Regions from separate parts of the Paraburkholderia sp. RL17-368-BIF-A genome, predicted to be linked through region 3. Evidence: riboswitches for the same ligand, from Rfam matches in the RefSeq annotation. Region 3 holds a riboswitch; each other region holds the start of a gene.

Region 1 (4,939 bases), on a different contig from region 3:
CTTCAACGTTGCTGCAGCGTGGGCCGCGCGACGTCAAACGAGCCGCGTCGTGATGAAGCGCCACTCCGCTTCGGTCACTGGCGTGATCGACAGACGGTTGCCTCTCGCGAGCACGCGCATGTCCTTCAGTTCTTCATGCTCGCGCAAGGCGGCGAGCGGAATCAACGGAATCTTCTTCTTGAACACGACGTCGACGAGCAGCCAGCGCGGCGTTTCCTGCGACGACTTCGGGTCGTAATACGGGCTCTTGCTATCGAACTGCGTGGGGTCCGGATAGGCCGTGGACGCAACTTCAGCAAGCCCCGCGATGCCCGGCTCGGGGCAGCTCGAGTGATAGAACAGCACGCCGTCGCCGATCTGCATGCCATCGCGCATGAAGTTGCGAGCCTGATAGTTGCGCACGCCCGTCCACGGCAGCGTGCGGTGCGCGGCGTTGGCGAGATGGTCGATGCTTGCTTCGTCCGGTTCGGACTTCATTAGCCAGTAGCGCATGAATCGAATTGAACGTTAGGGGTTTGAAGAAGCACGGCGCCCAAACAAAAACGGCACCGGACGCAAGTCCGATGCCGTTCCAAATAAGGTCCCCGCCTTAGCCGCTAGGCCGGCATCCTGAACCGGGGGTTCAGAATTGGTCGCAGTTAGCAGCACTTCGGGTACATCAGACAGAGTGACGCGCACGCCCGTGCTACAAATTTCCGCAACCGTGCACATGGCATTGGTTCAAGGAATATATGACCTTGGCGAACCAGGCAGGGAAGCTAAACCGATGAAGCTAAACCGATGACACTCAAACGATTGACTCAAACGTTGGGGACCTGTTCGCCTCGCGCAGTTCGTGCATGCTTCACGAACCTTGCCTGCTTACTTTCCGTTTGAATCCGCAGCCGGTATCAGCACCGGCCGCACTGCTTGCAACATGCTACTTGCAACTTACTGCACGCTGTACTGCTCGATGACAGTACCCAGTTGCTCGTTCATTTGATGCATTGTACGCCGGATTTCTTCAGCGGGAAATGCTTCTCCGTGACGCACGCTTGTTTGCAGCTTAAGCAGTTCGGATGCCAGCGACAGCGCAGCCATGACTGCAATGCGATCCGTGCCGCGCACGTTGCTGTTATTGCGGATCTTCGACATTTCGGCGTCGACTCGCGCGACTGCTTCAAGCAGCGCGCCTTCCGTTTCCGGCGAGCAGGCGAGGCGATAGGGCACGCCGAGAATCGATACTTCGATCTGCTTGGTCGTCATGCATTTTCTCCGTGGCGAGTGGCGTCGCTCTCTGTTTCGACCTCGTGCGGAGCGGGCTCGAGCAGATCGAGCTGGTTGTCCGGCTCGTTGTGCGCACGCGCACGCGGCAATTTTTCGAGGATCGCGTTCAGGCGCACCTGCGCGTCGTCGATCTTGGCCGACAGCGCGTCGCGCTCCGCTTGCAGTGCGTCGCGTTCCTCGCGCAGCAGCGCAAGTTCCGTGCGCGTAGCTTCGGCTTCGGCGCGCGACTGCGCGAGTTGCTCTTCGAGCGCGAGGCGCGCTTCATTGTGGCGCTGGCTGATCGCGATCAGCTTGCCGATATTCTGTGAAAGTGTTTCGAGTTCGGTGAGCATGTGCTGCGTCCTCTAAAGACATCGCATTTTAGCGCGGAATGTCGCACGTTCCGACATTTGTCTCGTTTCGAGACGTAACAACCCCGCTTTTTGCAGCCTTTTTTCGACTGAAGAAGAGAAACTACGCGCGTGCCGGAGATCGCGTCGGACAATAGCTCGACCCTGTCCGAATGAATCGCTCTCGCGGCCCGCGTTCTTGACTGACTCAGAGGGCGCTCATACACTGGCCGCACTCTGGTGCCCGCGCGCATTTCATTGTGCGCGCAGTTAAACGGGAAGCAGGCCGCGCCGTTCTACCCGAACGCGCCAACCTGCGCTGCCCCCGCAACGGTAAGCGACCGCATTTCGCGTGCATTGCAGTTCGTCGCATTCGCTGCAGTTCATTGCTGCTCATCGCAGTTCAGTGCTGCGGTACGAATCGTATTTCGAACAGCAGTTCGCGCTTTTGCAGTTCGATCCCCATCGCGTGTTCCGGTTCAACTCGCGAGTGTGCCACTGCGCGTCACGCGTGGGAAGGCGGGATCGAAAGTCGTTAGCCCGGATACCGGCCAGAGGGAGGGGCGCGCGGCGCGAATTGTCAAAAGCGCACGCGCCTCGTTACGCGACGGCCTGCGGGGAAGCGGGCCGCGCACGCCATCCACGGGAAATCTCACTTCATGCTGTCCCCCATCGCCCGCGCGGTGCTGCTCGCTTTTGCCGGGCTGCCCCATCTCGCGCATGCGCAGGCCGCCGCGCCTGCAAACGCCGACGCTTTGTCCACCGCTTCGTCCACTGCATCGTCCACTGTTTTATCGCCCGTCGTGGTGACCGCCGAGCGCGGACCGCAAGCGCTTGCCGATACGATCCCGCAGACGTCGCTATTCGATCAGCAGGACCTGGCCGACACCACCGCAACGGATCTGCCCGGCCTGCTGCAACTCGCGCCCGGCGCGCAAATCTCGCGTACAGGCGGGCCCGGTTCGACGGCGAGCCTTTATTTGCGCGGCGCGTCGTCGACGCAATCGCTGATTCTCATCGACGGCGTGCGCGTCGATTCCGTGAGTCTCGGCACCGCGCAAATCGCGCAGGTTCCGCTCGATCAGATCGATCACGTCGAAGTCGTGAACGGCAACGTGTCCGCGTTATACGGCTCCGGTGCGATCGGCGGCGTGGTACAGGTGTTCACGAAAGACGGCGGCGCGCATCCGCCGCGTTTCAATTTCTCCCTGGGCTACGGCAGCTATCACACGCAGACGCAGCAGGTCGGCGCGAACGGCGCATTGGATAAAGACGGCCGCACGACCTTCAGCATTTCGCTCGCGCGCTCGAAAGACGACGGCTTTTCAGCGCTCAATCCAAGCGAGGCGCCCAACGCGAATCCGAACGCGAACGGCTATCTGAACGAGAGCATTTCGGCGTCGCTGCGCCACAAGTTCAACGACCAATGGGACGCGGGCGTCCGCTATCTGCAGTCGAACGGCAACAACAGCTACGACAACGCGTACGGCGCGCCGACCGATCTGAACAACCTCTACACGAAAGTGCGGCAGGTGTCCGCGTTCGCCAACGGCAAGCTGACCGACTGGTGGACCACGCACTTCATCGTGTCCGAAGGCGACGACCGCAGCGTGTCGAAGACCAACGGCCTCTACAACGGACGCTTCGATACCGACAACCGGCAATACACGTGGCAGAACGATTTCGCGCTGGCCGCGCAGCAAAAACTGCGCGTGGGCTACGAGCATCTCGATCAGAGCCTCGACTCCGATACGTTCGCCGCGCCCACGCGGCATGTCGATTCCGTCTTCGCGGGCTACACGGCGCGCTTCGGACGCAATCAGATCCAGGCCAACGTGCGGCGCGACCAGTACTCCGATTTCGGCGGAGCGAACAGTTACTATCTCGGCTATGGGTTCGACATCACGCCGCATTGGAAGCTGAGCGCAAGCTATTCGGATTCGTTTCGCGCGCCGAGCTTCGACGATCTGTACTATCCGCTAAGCGGCAATCCGTCGATTCAGCCCGAGCGCAGCCATTCGCTCGAAGCGGCGCTGCAGTACGCGTCGAATGCGTTGGGCGTGATGCGTTTGAGTGCTTTCCAGACGCGTTATTCGAATCTGATCGACTATCAGCAGGTCACGCCGGGCATCTATCTGGCGGAGAACGTGGGGCATGCAAAAGTGCAGGGGCTCGAGGGATCGTGGAGCGGACATGTGGGCAAGACCGATGTGCGCGCATCGGTCACGCTGCAAAATCCCGTCGATCTCGACAACGACGTGGACCTCGTGCGGCGCGCGCGGCGCTTCGCGTCCTTGACGGTGAACCGCAGCATCGCAGGGTGGCGCGTGGGCGGCGAGTGGGTCGTGAGCGGCCCGCGCGAGGACAGCAGCGGCAAGCTCGGCGGCTACGGCATCGTGAATCTGTCCGCGCGCTACAACATCACGAAAGCCTGGTACGTGGCCGCGCAAATCCAGAATCTGTTGAACAAGGACTATGAAACGGCCTACTCGTATAACTCGCCGGGGCGCGGTGCGTATGTCACGCTCGGCTGGCAGCAGCAGTGATGCGCGCGCCATGTTGAGAGCGCGCCGATGAGTCGTCATCCAGGTTCGTTGCCCGCCGCATTGCACGCGATGACCGCGAAGCGCGCCGCGGCAATCTGGCTCGTGCTCGCGCTCGCCGCGCTGGTCGTGCTGATGGCGTCGCTGGCGCTGGGCAGCGTCTCGCTCGCGCCCGCGCGCGTGATCGAGGCGCTGTCGCCGTTGCATGCGTCCGCGTCCGGCTCTGCAAGCGCCTCCGAGGATCTCGCCGGCGAGATCGTCCGCACGCTGCGCTTGCCGCGCGCATTAGCCGGTTTCGCGTGCGGCGCATTGCTCGCGATGGCCGGTGCGCTGCTGCAAGTGCTGTTGCGCAATCCGCTCGCGGAGCCGTACGTGTTGGGCGTATCGGGCGGGGCCGCGAGCTTCGCGCTGATCGCGATGATCGCCGGCAGCGCGTGGTGGCTCGTCGATGCGTCCGCGTTCGCAGGCGCATTCGTATCGATTCTGCTCGTGCTCGGTCTCGCGCGCCGCGAGTTGTGGCGCGGCGAGCCACAGGACACGTCGCCGCGTTTGCTGTTGACCGGCGCGGTCATCGCGGCGGGTTGGGGCGCGTTGATCACGTTGCTGCTGAACCTCGCGCCCGACAATCGTCTGCGCGGCATGCTGTTCTGGCTCACCGGCGACCTCAACGGCAATGCGATGCCGTGGACGGCGCTTGCGGCGCTCGTGGTCGTTGTAGTTGTCATCGTGCCGGTTGCGCCGCGTCTGAACGTGCTTTTGCGAGGCGACGCCGTCGCAGAAGCGCTCGGCGTGGCGGTCATG
Region 2 (4,939 bases), on a different contig from region 3:
CTCAGGATCACTTGCAGCACCGGCGCATCGCCTGCGAGCGCGAGCGGCTCTGGATCGTCGATCGCAGACGCGGCGAACGCAGTGGTGTTGAGCACGAGTGCGGCGTCATGTTGCGCGCACAACGACTGCACGACTTCGCGGCTCATCGCATCTTTTAGCGACGTGATGGCGATCGGCAGCGGGTTCATGCCTTCGGATTCGAGCGCGTCGATCAGCGCGTCGAACACCGCGGTATTGGCCGCCTGAAGATGCGCCTTGTAGAACAGAATCGCGGCAACAGGCGCGGCATGCTGCCAGCGCGCCTGCCAGTCGGCGATAGTCGGCGTATCGCATGCGGGATGGTAGAGCGACGCGGCTGGCAACGCGCGCGGCGGCGCCGGTTCGCGGCCCCACCCAAGCGCGCGATGCGCGATGCAGCGCAGGAACGCCTCGGCGTTCTGCGGCCCGCCTTCGCGCAGATAGCGCCACAGTTGATGGCATAACGCTGCATCGGCGGTACTGCGTGCGAGCAGGTTCGGATCTTCCTGGAGATCGCCGGAAAACATCGCGAGCGTCTGCTGTTTGCGCTCCGCAAGCGCGACCACCTGCTCGATGCCGTATGGCCAGTACGCCTCGCCGCCAAGATGATCGACCACGACCACGCGCGCATGTTGCAACACGTCTTCGACGTAAAAGTCCACGGAGGCAGGCTGCCGCAGATACGTGACATTCGCGAGGCGCACGCTCGGAAAGCCGTCGCCGAGACGGGGAAACACGCTCGCGAGCAACGACAGCGTCGTATCCGCGGAACTCAGAATGACGATGTCCGCGGGCCGCTGATCGATGCGGATCACGCCTTGCGTATCGTCGACGAAACCGCCCGGCGTGGTGCGCAGCAGATGCATGTGTCTATACCGGCTTACGTCTGTTGCGCGGCGACAGCGGCTGCGACGCCGAGCGCGGCGTCGAACGCGCGTTGCAGCGCAGCCTGGTCGAGGTCTTCACCGATCAGCACGAAGCGGCTTTCGGCGCCTTCGCCTAGTTCTTCCAGTTCACCTGGCTGCCAGCGTCGATCGAAATAACTATCGAAGCGCCGGCCCACGCCTTGAACGACGAGCCGCATCGGCGCGCCCGGCAACGCCGCGAAACCCTTCACGCGATAAATCGTGTTGTTCCCCACGAGTCCTTGCAGCGCGGCGATCACCGCTTCACGCGACTGCGCCTTTGCATTCACGACCACCGAATCGAACTCATCGTGATGATGATCGGCGTCGTCGGCCGAACCGTGGTGATCGTGGCGCAAGTGAATGGTTTCCTCCGACGCCGCTTCGAGCCCGAACAACGCGTGCAGATCGAGCTCGCCCCTATGGGCGCGCACGATCTTCACCTGAGGCGGAATTTCGGCGCGAATCACGGCTTCGACCGCGTTCTGGCCTGCTTCGTCGAGCAGATCGGTCTTGTTCAGAATCACCAGATCCGCAGCCGACAATTGATCCTCGAACAATTCGTGCAGCGGCGACTCGTGGTCGAGATTCGGATCGGCCTTGCGTTGCGCGTCGACGGCAAGCGGATTTTCAGCGAATTGGCCGCTTGCCGCAGCGGGTCCATCGACGACGGTAATCACCGCATCCACCGTGAAACTGTTCTTGATCTGCGGCCAGTTGAACGCCTGCACGAGCGGCTTCGGCAACGCGAGCCCCGACGTTTCGATCAGCACATGGTCGATCTGCTCACGGCGCTCGACGAGTTTTTCCATCACCGGAAAGAACTCTTCCTGGACCGTGCAGCACAGGCAACCGTTCGCCAGTTCATACAATTGGCCTTCGGTCTCGACGCCGTTTTCATCGCAACCAATGCCGCAACCTTTGAGGATTTCACCGTCTATGCCGATCTCGCCGAACTCGTTGACGATCACCGCAATGCGCTTGCCGCCCGCGTTCCGAAGAATGTGCCGCAGCAACGTCGTCTTGCCGCTGCCGAGAAAGCCCGTGACGATGGTGACGGGAATCTTGCGCATCTGAACTTGCATGGTGAGTCCATCCGTGAGAGTTGCATCTGCTGGCCGGCCGAATCACGCGCTTTGCGCATGACGTCGCATCGCAAAACGCGGGAACGCACGACGGCCTTGCCGCTACACCAGGGAAACGCAGAATACGGGTATGAGGTCATGAGCGCAGCGCCGCTTCCCCGCGGCGTTCGCCCTTCGTGTTCCGGCCGGTATCCGGGCTGGCGAAAGCGCCGCTTCCCCTTCCCGGACGAGTGATTTCTCGCCCAGTGGTGATATGCCGACGCGGCCTTGCGCGTGGACATCGAAGCCGGCTCCGCGGCGCCATGCAAACCGCCATGACGTCGCTTTTCGCTTACCGTTGCGGGGGCAGCACAGGTTGACCCGATCCATGCGAGGCGGGCGCCCTGTTTCCCGTTTAACTGCATGCGCACGAGCGCGCACACGAGCACCAGAAGTGCGTGCGAGTGTAGGCCGCGCGCCTTGCGCCGTCAAGAAAACGCAAGCCCGGCGCGCTTATCGGACGGGCTTGCCGTGTGCTATCGTATGCGCGCGTCTGGTGCCCGCACATGTGCTCGCGTGTGCAGTTAAACGGGAAACAGGCAGCGCGCTTGCGCTCAACCTGTGCTGTCCCCGCAACGGTAAGCGACCGGCGGCGCGATTATTTTTTGCGCCGCACATGCGTTTTCAGTGCCACTGTCCAGCACATTCGAACGAATGTGGGCGGGAAGGCAAAGCGCGTGAGGCCGCCAGCCCGGATACCGGCCAGACGCGGAGGCGGCCGTGCGTTGTTAACGTCACGCCGCCGGCCGCCGGAATCCGCGAGGGACGGATGTGAAGGCGCTCAAGCACGACTTAGGGAAGCGGTCTGCAATCCGCGTTTGCTGTCGTGCGCGAATGCACAGTTTCGAATGACTTCAATTTCCATCACATTGCGTGTATGTCGACGCTGCGCGATTGCATGTGCGCCGACGCGGCGCATGCCGCGATGAAACGCGCATGGCTGATCGGCGCAGGCCCCGGCGACGTCGAACTGATGACGCTGAAGGCAACCCGCGCGCTCGCGCAAGCCGACGTGATACTCGTCGACGATCTGGTGAACCCCGACGTGCTGCAATTTGCGCGCGCCGATGCGTGCATCGTGTATGTCGGCAAGCGCGGCGGTCATCCGTCGACGCCGCAACACGGCATCGTCGAACAAATGCTCGCGCATCTGAACGAAGGGCGCAGCGTCGCGCGTTTGAAGGGCGGCGATCCCTTCGTGTTCGGCAGAGGCGGCGAAGAGCAACAGGCGCTGCATGCGGCGGGCGTCGACGTCGAAATCGTCAGCGGCATCACGGCCGGCATTGCGGCGCCGGCGGCCATCGGCATTCCGGTCACGCACCGCGATCATGCGCAAGGCGTGGTGTTCGTGACCGGCCACGGCGCGGGCACGAGCGAGCCGGATTGGGCCGCGCTCGCCGCCACGCGCATGACGCTCGTCATCTATATGGGCATGCGGCGGCTAAACGACATCGTCAGCGCGTTGCTGGCAGCGGGCATGTCGGCACAGACTCCGTGTGCCGCGATCGAATCCGCAACGCGCCCCGAGCAGCGGCATGCGCTCGCCACACTCGGTGATTTCGCCGATGCCGTCGCGCGCGCGGGACTCGGCTCGCCCGCGATCGTGGTGATCGGCGGCGTCGCGTCGCTGGCGAAGGATGACCGATGAAAACGCTTAGCGTGGGCATCGGTTGCCGCTTGCATACGTCGGCGGAAGAAATCGAAAACGCTGTGCGCGCAGCGCTCGGCTCGCATGCGTTCGAAGACATCGCGGCCGTCGCCTCGATCGAAACCAAAGCGCAAGAACCCGGCTTGCTCGCGTTCTGCGCGCGCCACAAATTGCCGCTGCAACTCTTCACTCGCGAGCAGATTGCCGCGCTGCATGTCGCCGAGCCGTCGGCGGCGGCGCGCGAGCATCTCGGCGTCGACGGCGTCTGCGAACCGTGTGCGTTGCTTGGCGCGTCGATCCACGCTGCTGCGCACACGCCCTATCTCGTCGCTCGCAAAACCGTCCACGCGGGCGTCACCGTGGCGATTGCATCGACCGAACACGCGCTGCCGCGCAGCGCCACCTTCACTGACCAGGACCTTCCATGAAGACCGATCCCGAATCGCATCAACGCATGACCGAACGCCGGCGCGAAGGCCACGAAAAGAAACAGGCCAACGCGACCGTCGAAAAGGGTCTGCTGATCGTCAACACCGGCACCGGCAAAGGCAAGACGACCGCTGCGTTCGGCATGGCCGTGCGCGTGCTCGGCCACGGCATGCGTCTTGGCGTCGTGCAGTTCATCAAGGGCGCGCTGCATACGTCGGAGCGCGACTTTCTCGGCGCGATTGCGAATTGCGATTTCGTCACGATGGGCGACGGCTACACCTGGAACACGCAGAACCGCGACGCCGACATCGCGACCGCGCGCAAGGGCTGGGACGAAGCGCGCCGGATGATCGAAAGCGGCGACTATCAGATGGTGATCCTCGACGAGCTGAACACCGTGCTCAAGTACGAGTACCTGCCGCTCGACGAAGTGCTGTCCGTCATCGCCGTGCGTCCAGAGATGCTTCATGTGGTCGTGACAGGCCGTCATGCGCCCGACGCGCTGATCGAAGCCGCCGACCTCGTTACCGAAATGCGCATCGTCAAGCATCCGTATCGCGAGCAAGGCGTGAAAGCGCAGCGCGGCGTGGAGTTCTGAACGTGTCCGCCTGCCCCGCGCTCTTCATCAGCGCGCCCGCGTCGGGCCAGGGCAAGACCACGATCACCGCGGGTCTTGCGCGCTACCATCGGCGGCTCGGGCGGCGCGTGCGTGTCTTCAAGACCGGGCCCGACTTTCTCGATCCCATGATTCTCGCGCACGCGAGCGGCGCGCCGGTGTTGTCGCTCGATCTGTGGATGGTCGGTCAGGACGCGTG
Region 3 (4,939 bases):
AGCACCGACAGGCTCTGGTTGCGATAGACGAGCGGCGCCCCGAGCACGGCCGCGCCGCCGAGCATCGAGCACACGCCCGGCACGACCTCGCTCTCGTAGCGCGCGGCGAGCCGGTCGTGCAGATACATATACGAGCCGTAGAAAAACGGATCGCCTTCGCAGATCACCGCGACGTCGCGCCCCGCGTCCAGATGTCCGCCGACGATCTGCGCGGCCGTGTCGTAGAAGTCCGCGATGATCGCTTCGTACGAAAGCGGCGGCTCGAGCGCCTCGGTCGTCACGGGATAGACGAGCGGCAGATGCTGCTGCGCGTCGTGCAAATGCGCCTCGATGATGCTGAACGCGTTGCCCTTCTTGCCCTTCGCGACGAAGTACGCGACCACCGGCGCGGCCTTCAGGAGACGCAGTGCTTTGAGCGTGATGAGTTCGGGATCGCCCGGACCCACGCCGAGTCCGAAGAGACGCCCTGCACGTTGCGGCGCGGCGGTCATTCGACCTCCGTCGCCAGCGCGTTGACCGCGGCGGCGGCCATCGCGCTGCCGCCGCGGCGGCCATGCACGACGACATACGGCACGCCGCGGCTGTCGCCCGCGAGCATGGCTTTCGATTCGGCCGCGCCGACGAAGCCGACCGGAAAGCCGAGAATCAGCGCGGGTTTCGGCGCGCCGGCATCGAGCATGTCGAGCAGATGAAACAGCGCGGTCGGCGCATTGCCGATCACGACGACGCTGCCCGCAAGACGCGGACGCCACAATTCGAGCGCGGCGGCCGAGCGCGTGTTGCCGAGTTCGCGCGCGAGGTCGGGCACGTCTTCGTGCGTGAGCGTGCAGATCACGTCGTTGTTCGCGGGCAGGCGCGCGCGCGTGATGCCTTGCGCGACCATGCCGGCGTCGCAGAGAATCGGCGCACCTTGCGCGAGCGCGAGGCGCCCCTCCGTGCCGGCATTCGGCGAGAACGCGAGATCGCCGATCACGTCGACCATCCCGCACGCGTGGATCACGCGCACCGCGAGCTTTTCGAGGTCGGCGGGGATGCGCGACAGATCGGCTTCGGCGCGGATCGTCGCGAAGGATTGGCGATAGATCTCCTGACCGTCGCGAATGTAATCAAGCATCGGTATCACTCATTTGAGTCGGGCATTCTGGTCGTGCGTCCTGGGCGTGCGTCTGTCCGGCTTGGGCGAGTTGCGCGAGGGTGTCGGCGGCTTGTGCGATCGTCAGTCGGCGCGCGACGCATTCGCCGAAACCCGGCTGTGCGTCGCGCCGGTAAAGATCGTAGAGGCCGGGCGCCGCGGCAAGCAGCGTGAACGGCGCGCAATGCGCGGCGGCGCAGGAGCGCGGGCAGCCGCTCAGGTGCACGTCGACGCCCGCGGGCAGGCGCGCGGCGAGCGCGAGCGCGTCGGCTTTGGTATCCGCGAGACTTTTTGCACAGCCGGTGGAACCGGCGCACGCGATGAGGCGTGAAGCGGGGTCGTCCAGGTCGCACGCAAAGCCGAGCGTTTTTAGCGCGGTAAGCACGGCGGGCACGGCATGTGTGGCGATGTCGGGCAGCAGAACGCTTTGCCACGGCGTGATGCGTAGCGCGCCGTTCGCGTGTTGCCGCGCCAGCGAAGCGAGGCCATGCAGCGCGGTTGCGTCGATGCGGCCGAGCAGCGGTTGACCGCCGACGTGCCACGTTCCCGCGATACGCTGGGCGTGAGCGCCGACGCGCAGCGTGGCATCGGCGGGCGTGCTGCGCTGCCACTCGGCGAGCGCTGCGTCGCGTGCCAACGGGAAATCGACGTAGGTTTGCGCGTGTCGCAGGATTGCGTCGGCGGAATGTTCGGCGAGCAGGTGACGCATGCGGGTCGTGTCGGAGTCGGCGGCGAGATCGAGAAACGTATGCAGCAGCGCCCGCACCAGCGCCGGAACTTGCGACGGCAGCACGGCGGCGAGTGCGCCTGCATGAATCGTCGCCGAATTCGTCGCAGCAACCGGTGGACAACCGGCGAGGCCGAACACGAAGCGGATCTCGCCGGAACCACCCTGCGATGCCGCGAGCCACACGTCATGCGGATGATCGAGCCGCGCAAGACGCTCGCCGCCGTCGACGAGCAGCGCGAATTTCGGCGACAGCGCCGCGAAACGCGCGTCGCTTTGCAAGAGCGCGAGCAAAGTCGTGCAAAGCGGCCTTGTGTCGAAAAGCGCAGAACGGTCGCGCCCCGCGGCAGGGCTGATCATCACATTGCGGATGTCGTCGGCGGCTGAAGCGGTGAGGGCGGCGGCAGAGTTCGCATCGGCCTCGGCGGGAGCATCAGCACCAGCCTCCGCCAAAGGCCCAAGCCCCGCATCGACCAACGCCGCAATCAACGCCGCTTCCTCGCCGCCACGAACGCCGCGCAGTTGCAGATTCGCGCGGTTCGTCAACTCGATCACGCCCGCCGCGTGCCGCGTGCTCGCATCCGCGATCGCGTGGGCCTGAGCCGCGCTCAGCTCGCCGCCCGGCAGCTTGATCCGGCAGATGCCGCCGTCGCGCGCGGCGACGATCCGCGCGAGCCCCGGACACGCCGAGGGCCGCAGCGCGAAAGCCGCGTCAGGCAATACAGTGGAGGAGGGAGAAGCTCGATTCAAGACGGACACCGCGGTTAGCGTCGCGCGACGGCCCGAGCAAGCGATAAAGCGGCTTGGCTGCGGCATCGGTACACCCCGCCCGATGTTGGCTGGCACGAACAGTCTCGCCGGCAGGTCTCCTGGCTCGCAGGTCGTCGTCCGCCGCGGCCTTCCCGGTCGAACCAGTGGCGCTTAGCGCAGGCGGACTCGCTGCATACAGTTGCGGGGGCAGCCGCAGCGGCGATGGTTTCCCCGCTGTGTTCCCTCTTAGGCCCCGAAGGGCACCGGCGGCTGTATTATGCCTTTTTTCGGATAGCACAACGAGGCTGGACGCTTTGACCGGCGTGGCGCAGCGCATTGTTTTGAGAGACATCATGAGGAAGGATGCATGCCGGCGTGGCTGACGGTAGTGGGCATCGGCGACGACGGCTTCGCCGGTTTGGGACGGCCCGCGCGGCGTGCGTTGCTGGAGGCGTCGGCGATTTACGGCGGCGAGCGTCATCTGTCGATGCTGCCGGCGCGGCTTGCCGCGCGCCGCGCCGCGTGGCCGCGTCCGTTCGATCTCGCGCCGTTGCTCGCCGAGCGCGGCCGCTCCGTCTGCGTGCTGGCGAGCGGCGATCCGATGCTGTTCGGCGTCGGCGCGACGCTGGCCAGGCAGTTGCCGGCCGACGAGTTGCGCGTGCTGCCCGCACCTTCGTCGTTGTCGCTGGCCGCCGCCCGGCTTGGCTGGCCGTTGCAGGATGCGGCCGTCGTGTCGCTGGTCGGCCGGCCGCAGCCGACGCTGAACGCGCATCTGCATGACGGCGCGCGCGTGTTCGTGTTGAGCGCGGACGGCGGCACGCCCGCGGCGCTCGCTGCGCTGCTGAACGCGCGCGGCTTCGGCGCGACGCGCATGACCGTGCTCGAACATCTCGGCGGCGACGCGGAGCGGCGCATCGACGGCCGCGCGGATCAGTGGTCCGCGCGCGACGTTGCCGCGCTGAACCTGATCGCGCTCGAATGCCGCGCGACGGATGGCGCGCCGCGTCTGCCGCTCACTTGCGGCTTGCCCGACGACGCGTTTCGCCACGACGGCCAGTTGACCAAACGCGATGTGCGCGCGATCACGCTCGCGCGCCTCGCCCCGACGCCCGGCGAATTGCTGTGGGACGTGGGCGCGGGCAGCGGCTCGATTGGCATCGAATGGATGCGCGCGCATCCGGCTTGCCGCGCGATTGCCATTGAAGCGCACGCGGAGCGGCAGCGCTTTATCGAACACAATCGCGATGCGTTGGGCGTGCCGGGGCTGCAACTCGTCGCGGGCCGCGCGCCTGAAGCACTCGACGGGCTGCCGACGCCGGATGCGGTGTTCATCGGCGGCGGCGTGACGGTGCCGGGTGTACTCGACGCGTGCTGGGCGAGTCTGCGCGACGGCGGCCGGCTGGTCGCCAACGCGGTGACGTTGCAAGGCGAGGCGGCGCTTGCCGCATGGCGCGAACAGCATGGCGGCACGCTGACGCGCATCGCGCTTGCCGATGCACAACCGCTCGGCGGATTCGATACGTGGCGGCAGGCGCTGCCGATCACCTTGCTCGATGTGGTGAAGCCCTGCGGCGACGAGCGCGCCGCAAGCCGCCCACAGCCCGAACGCTCCGCCTGACCGCGATGCGCGACGAGACCCCCGAACAACCCGCGCCGCTGCGCAGCGGCTACACGACCGGCAGTTGCGCCACCGCGACGTCGCTGGCGGCGGCGCGTCTGCTGCTCGCGGGCGTGGTCAGCGACATCGCCGAAATCGTGTTGCCGAAGGGCCAGCATGTGCCGATGCCGCTCGTGTTCTGCCGCCTGACCGACGACGGCGCCGAGGCCGGCACGATCAAGGACGCCGGCGACGATCCCGACGTCACGCACGGCGCCGTGGTGTTCGCGCGCGTGCGCCTCGTCGCGGAAGCGGGCGTGGTGTTTCGCGCCGGACCGGGCGTGGGCACCGTCACGCGCGCCGGTCTGACGCTCGCGGTCGGCGAGCCGGCGATCAACCCCGTGCCGCGTCAGATGATGACCGCGCACCTCGCCGAACTCGCCGCCGAGCACGGCTATCGCGGCGGCTTCGAAGTGACGATCGGCGTCGAGGGCGGCGAAGCGCTCGCGCTCAAGACGATGAACCCGCGGCTCGGCATTCTCGGCGGGCTGTCGATTCTGGGCACGACCGGCATCGTGCGCCCGTTCTCGTGCTCGGCGTATATCGCGTCGATTCATCAAGGCATCGACGTCGCGCGCGCGAACGGCTATACGCATGTCGCCGCCTGCACCGGCAACGCCAGCGAAGACGCGATGCGCGCGCATTACGGCTTGCCCGACATCGCGTTGATCGA

What was found. A riboswitch is a leader RNA that binds a small molecule or an ion and turns the genes downstream of it on or off. The one in region 3 is predicted to bind cobalamin.
Region 1: linked by a shared signal. The riboswitch ahead of P0D87_RS16800 (TonB-dependent receptor domain-containing protein) and the one ahead of cobG (precorrin-3B synthase) in region 3 are both predicted to bind cobalamin.
Region 2: linked by a shared signal. The riboswitch ahead of cobA (uroporphyrinogen-III C-methyltransferase) and the one ahead of cobG (precorrin-3B synthase) in region 3 are both predicted to bind cobalamin.

Annotation. Positions count from the first base shown of each region.
Region 1 covers NZ_JARESN010000008.1:262,454-267,392, reverse strand. Annotated here, with positions in the region: gene P0D87_RS16820 (EVE domain-containing protein) at 34-492, opposite strand; RNA gene ssrS (6S RNA) at 578-759, opposite strand; gene P0D87_RS16810 (cell division protein ZapA) at 931-1,245, opposite strand; gene P0D87_RS16805 (hypothetical protein) at 1,242-1,598, opposite strand; cobalamin riboswitch at 1,817-2,165, shown strand; gene P0D87_RS16800 (TonB-dependent receptor domain-containing protein) at 2,255-4,141, shown strand; gene P0D87_RS16795 (FecCD family ABC transporter permease) at 4,169-4,939, shown strand, end outside.
Region 2 covers NZ_JARESN010000034.1:5,110-10,048, forward strand. Annotated here, with positions in the region: gene cobN (cobaltochelatase subunit CobN) at 1-884, opposite strand, end outside; gene cobW (cobalamin biosynthesis protein CobW) at 899-2,008, opposite strand; cobalamin riboswitch at 2,175-2,455, opposite strand; cobalamin riboswitch at 2,525-2,768, shown strand; gene cobA (uroporphyrinogen-III C-methyltransferase) at 2,973-3,695, shown strand; gene P0D87_RS31400 (cobalamin biosynthesis protein) at 3,692-4,123, shown strand; gene cobO (cob(I)yrinic acid a,c-diamide adenosyltransferase) at 4,120-4,722, shown strand; gene P0D87_RS31410 (cobyrinic acid a,c-diamide synthase CobB) at 4,725-4,939, shown strand, end outside.
Region 3 covers NZ_JARESN010000002.1:480,444-485,382, forward strand. Annotated here, with positions in the region: gene P0D87_RS05200 (precorrin-2 C(20)-methyltransferase) at 1-491, opposite strand, end outside; gene P0D87_RS05205 (precorrin-8X methylmutase) at 488-1,114, opposite strand; gene cobG (precorrin-3B synthase) at 1,107-2,618, opposite strand; cobalamin riboswitch at 2,702-2,892, opposite strand; gene P0D87_RS05215 (bifunctional cobalt-precorrin-7 (C(5))-methyltransferase/cobalt-precorrin-6B (C(15))-methyltransferase) at 2,977-4,227, shown strand; gene P0D87_RS05220 (cobalt-precorrin-5B (C(1))-methyltransferase) at 4,233-4,939, shown strand, end outside.